Regions from separate parts of the Pseudoalteromonas xiamenensis genome, predicted to be linked through region 1. Evidence: predicted binding sites of a transcription regulator. Region 1 holds the regulator's gene; the other holds the start of a gene.
The links. The regulator sigma-54, encoded in region 1, starts transcription at its own class of promoters, with help from an activator protein. The targets are predictions, from matches to a motif close to GTTGGCACGNNNNTNGNNT.
Positions count from the first base shown of each region.

Region 2: NI389_RS14235 (FlgO family outer membrane protein) is a predicted target of sigma-54. The motif match lies at 1,134-1,152, and genes of this name have one in related genera.

Region 1 covers NZ_CP099917.1:1,705,408-1,707,615, forward strand. Annotated here, with positions in the region: gene lptB (LPS export ABC transporter ATP-binding protein) at 1-94, shown strand, start outside; gene NI389_RS07880 (RNA polymerase factor sigma-54) at 154-1,668, shown strand; gene hpf (ribosome hibernation promoting factor) at 1,698-1,985, shown strand; gene ptsN (PTS IIA-like nitrogen regulatory protein PtsN) at 1,988-2,208, shown strand, end outside.
Region 2 covers NZ_CP099917.1:3,077,984-3,080,191, forward strand. Annotated here, with positions in the region: gene NI389_RS14225 (thymidylate synthase) at 1-149, shown strand, start outside; gene galU (UTP--glucose-1-phosphate uridylyltransferase GalU) at 158-1,045, shown strand; gene NI389_RS14235 (FlgO family outer membrane protein) at 1,298-1,792, shown strand; gene NI389_RS14240 (FlgO family outer membrane protein) at 1,805-2,208, shown strand, end outside.

The DNA.
Region 1 (2,208 bases):
TCATGGTGAATTAATCGCGGCAGGTACTCCTGAATCCGTTTTGGCAAATCAAACCGTCCGCGATGTCTACCTAGGCGAACAATTCAGGCTATAGTTTACGTAGTACAGTCGCCTAATTGAATTGAACACTAGAGAAAGGATTGTTACAGATACATGAGGCAATCATTACAGCTCCGCATGGGGCAGCAACTGACAATGACGCCACAATTGCAGCAAGCAATACGCTTGTTGCAGTTGAGCACGCTAGATCTTCAGCAAGAAATTCAAGAAGCGCTGGACAGCAATCCCCTATTAGAAGTCGATGATCAGGAAAATTCCCCTGAAAATAACCAACAAGATGACGACTTCGATTATGCCTCATCTCAAGAATCCAGTTCATCAGAACCCTCCAATGACTTCGAAGAACAAGTCACTGACTATGAAATGGAATCCGGTGACGCACTAAATAAAGATACGGTCAGTGACGAACTGGCAATGGACGTCACTTGGGATGAATACATGAGTGCGGCTCCTGCAGCCTCTTCAGGACCAATGCCAGACGATGACATGGTCTATCAAGGCGAAACGACCGAAACGCTTCATGAATATCTAATGTGGCAACTTGAACTCACCCCATTTTCACCGACTGATCGTGCCATTGCTGTTGCCATTGTCGAGGCGGTAGATGAGTCTGGTACGCTCACCGTTTCAACACAAGACATCGTTGACAGTCTGAATGAAGGTAGCGATGAAGAAGAACCCATTGAGCTTGATGAAGTAGAAGCTGTATTAAAGCGAGTTCAACTCTTTGATCCTATTGGTATCGCAGCGAGAAGCTTACAAGAATGCCTCTGCATCCAACTAAACCAATATGATTCATCAACGCCTTGGTTAGCTGAGACAAAACAAATACTTAATGAACACATTGAGCTTTTAGCAAGTCGTGACTATCGCACTTTAATGAAAAAGACTAAGCTTAAAGAAAGTGATTTAAAAGAAGTCATGACGCTAATTCATAGCCTCAATCCTAAACCTGCAGCCTCAGTGATCCATGAAGAACCAGAGTACGTGGTACCAGATGTATCAGTGAAAAAGGTCAAAGGCCGTTGGGTTGTTGAATTAAATCCTGATTGCATGCCAAAGATCCGTGTTAACGATCAATACGCCGCAATGAGTCGTTCCGTTCGCTCTTCAAGTGATAGCCAGTTTATTCGCTCTCACCTACAAGAAGCCAAATGGTTTATTAAAAGTTTAGAAAGTCGCAATGAGACGCTAATGAAAGTGGCTAACTGTATCGTAAAACAGCAGCAAGCCTTTTTTGAACATGGCCCTGAAGCCATGCGTCCAATGGTGTTAAATGATGTCGCTGAAATGGTCGAAATGCACGAATCCACCATTTCACGTGTTACGACACAAAAATACATGCATACACCTCGCGGCATTTTTGAACTGAAATACTTCTTCTCAAGTCATGTTAGTACCGAAAACGGAGGTGAGTGCTCATCCACTGCGATACGAGCGCTCATTAAAAAGCTAATTGCCGCAGAAAATGCAGCTAAACCATTGAGTGATAGCAAAATTGCGGATATTTTAGCGGAACAAGGAATTCAAGTGGCGAGACGTACGATTGCAAAATATCGTGAGTCTTTGGCTATACCACCGTCAAATCAGCGTAAAAGCCTGATCTAAGACGTAAAACTCAAGAAGGAAAAATGCTTATGCAACTAAATCTAACTGGTCGTCACGTAGAAATTACCGATTCTTTAAGAGACTATGTAAACAGTAAGTTTGCGAAGCTGGAGCGACATTTTGATCACATCAATAATGTTCACGTTATATTAGATGTTGAAAAACTCACGCATAAAGCAGAAGCAACTCTACATGTAAATGGTGGGGAACTCTTTGCATCAACGGAACACCAGGACATGTACGCGGCCATCGATTTACTCTTGGATAAGTTGGACCGTCAAGTAATAAAACATAAAGAAAAGATGACTCGACACTAACAATGAAACTTAGCGAACTCATTTCAAAGGACTGCACGAAAGCTGCAGTCCTTTTTACTAGTAAAAAGCGCGTTCTAGAATATCTTAGTGAATTAGCACAACAGCAGCTTCCAGAAGTAGATCAACATGAAATCCTTGATGCACTTCTTGCGCGAGAAAAACTGGGAAGCACAGGAATTGGCAAAGGTGTTGCACTTCCGCATGGGCGTTTAACCGGTATAGA
Region 2 (2,208 bases), 1.4 Mb from region 1:
TGGATGAGCAATTGTCACGTACGCCATTTGCGAAGCCGACGATGAAAATTAACCCGGCGGTTAAGTCGATATTCGATTTTAAATTTGAAGATTTTGAATTAGTGGATTATCAAGCACATCCACACATTAAAGCCCCTGTCGCAATCTAGGAGAAAGAATGAAAGCGGTGATACCAGTTGCAGGACTTGGCACAAGAATGTTGCCAGCAACAAAAGCAATTCCTAAGGAAATGTTACCGATAGTTGATAAGCCGTTGATTCAATACGTTGTTAATGAAGCTGTGGCTGCGGGCATTAAAGAAATCGTTCTTGTAACGCATTCAAGTAAGAATTCCATTGAAAACCACTTCGATACCAGCTTTGAATTGGAAGCGACGCTTGAAAAGCGTGTTAAGCGTCAATTACTGAAAGAAGTACAAAGTATTTGTCCAAAAGGCGTAACGCTTATTCACGTTCGCCAAGGTGAAGCTAAAGGGTTAGGTCATGCTATCAATTGTGCAGGTCCCGTGATAGGGAACTCTCCATTTGTTGTGCTTCTGCCAGACGTACTGATTGATGAAGCCGCGAGCGACCTAAAGAAAGACAACTTAGCTGAGATGGTTGCTCGTTTTAAAGAAACGGGTGCAAGTCAAATCATGGTAGAGCCAGTGGCTCAATCCGATGTCGATAAGTTTGGTATCGTTGATATTGGTGATGTAAAGCTAAAAGCAGGTGAAAGTGCGGACTTACAATCAATGATAGAAAAACCTCACGTTGATGAAGCACCGTCAAACCTAGCTGTAGTGGGTCGTTACGTTTTAAGTCAAAATATTTGGTCATTGTTTGATAAGACGCCGTTAGGAGCAGGAGATGAAATCCAGCTGACGGATGCAATTGCCATGTTAATGAAGCAAGAACCGGTTCAAGCTTATGCCATGAAAGGCAAAAGCCATGATTGTGGCAGTAAGCTGGGTTATCTGTGTGCCAATGTTGAGTATGCGCTTCGACGTGAAGAATTTGCGTCTGAGCTAAAAGCCCACATAGCGAAGTTACTCGAAGCCAACTAAATTTTGTTGACTTGTCGAGTCTCAATTTGGTGGCTTGACTAAAATCAGAGAAAGTTGATGTGCTTTTGAAAGTGCATCAACTTTTTTATTTGGCCTGAAAATTGCTTTTGAAATACAAAGTATCTGAGATGGCCCGTTATGAAATCACGTCAGTTCAATTTTGGCATAGTCTTACTAGTAATATGCTTACTTGGGGGATGTGCTAAGAATCAAACCAAAGTTCCTACGAGAGATCCGGTGGTAACGCCTAAAATGTCTCACTATGACTTACATCAGTATATTGGCGCGCTGGCAAGTCAATTAGGTGATATGACAATTCCGGTTAAGGCAAATGAACGCATTGCGGTCACAAGCTTCCTACTTGCCAATGCTCTGGAGAGCAAAGCAGCGTCCGGTCCGGGACAAGGGTTAAGTCAACAAATCCAAGAGAGTTTGATCACGTACTTTACGCAGATGGGTTACCAGACGACGGAGTATAGGTTAGAAAACGCTATTGTTTTGCATCCATCGGCCGATACAATTCTTAGTAGAGATGTGAATAAACTAAAAACGCGTCAAAATATCGACTATGTCATAACCGGGACGCTAACCGAACAGCAGCATGCGTATATTGTTAATGCCCGTGTAACCAGTCTTGTTGATGGCTTAAACATGTCTGCTGCAACGATCGAAATACCAAAAAATGTAATGTGGACCAATGAAAAAGTTCAAATGCGTGAAGGCACGCTTTATCGGACTGAATATTAGGCGGAGAAAGAGATGAAACACATTTTGTTAGGATTAACTTTGCCCTTATTCATGATGGGCTGTGCGGCATTGCAAGCGAATAACCAGTTAACCTCTAATGCTGATCAAACAGGTACCTTTGAAGGTGTAAGAGAAATTGCATCCCCAACAAGCAATTTTCAAAATATGGCCGTGAAAAAACAGGCGCTACAAGTCAACTCGACTCGTTCTGGTAAAAACATCAATCACTATATCAAAAGCATAATGCAAGATTTAGTGACAAATCTGCAATACGTGAATCAGAAAACACCAATCGCCGTGGCAAGTTTTGTCTATCTAGATGCGGATTTTAATACCACCACATTACTTGGTAATCAAATTGCTGAAGGGTTTGTACACGAGCTGCATCAGTTTGGTGTGCCCGTAGTGGACTTTAA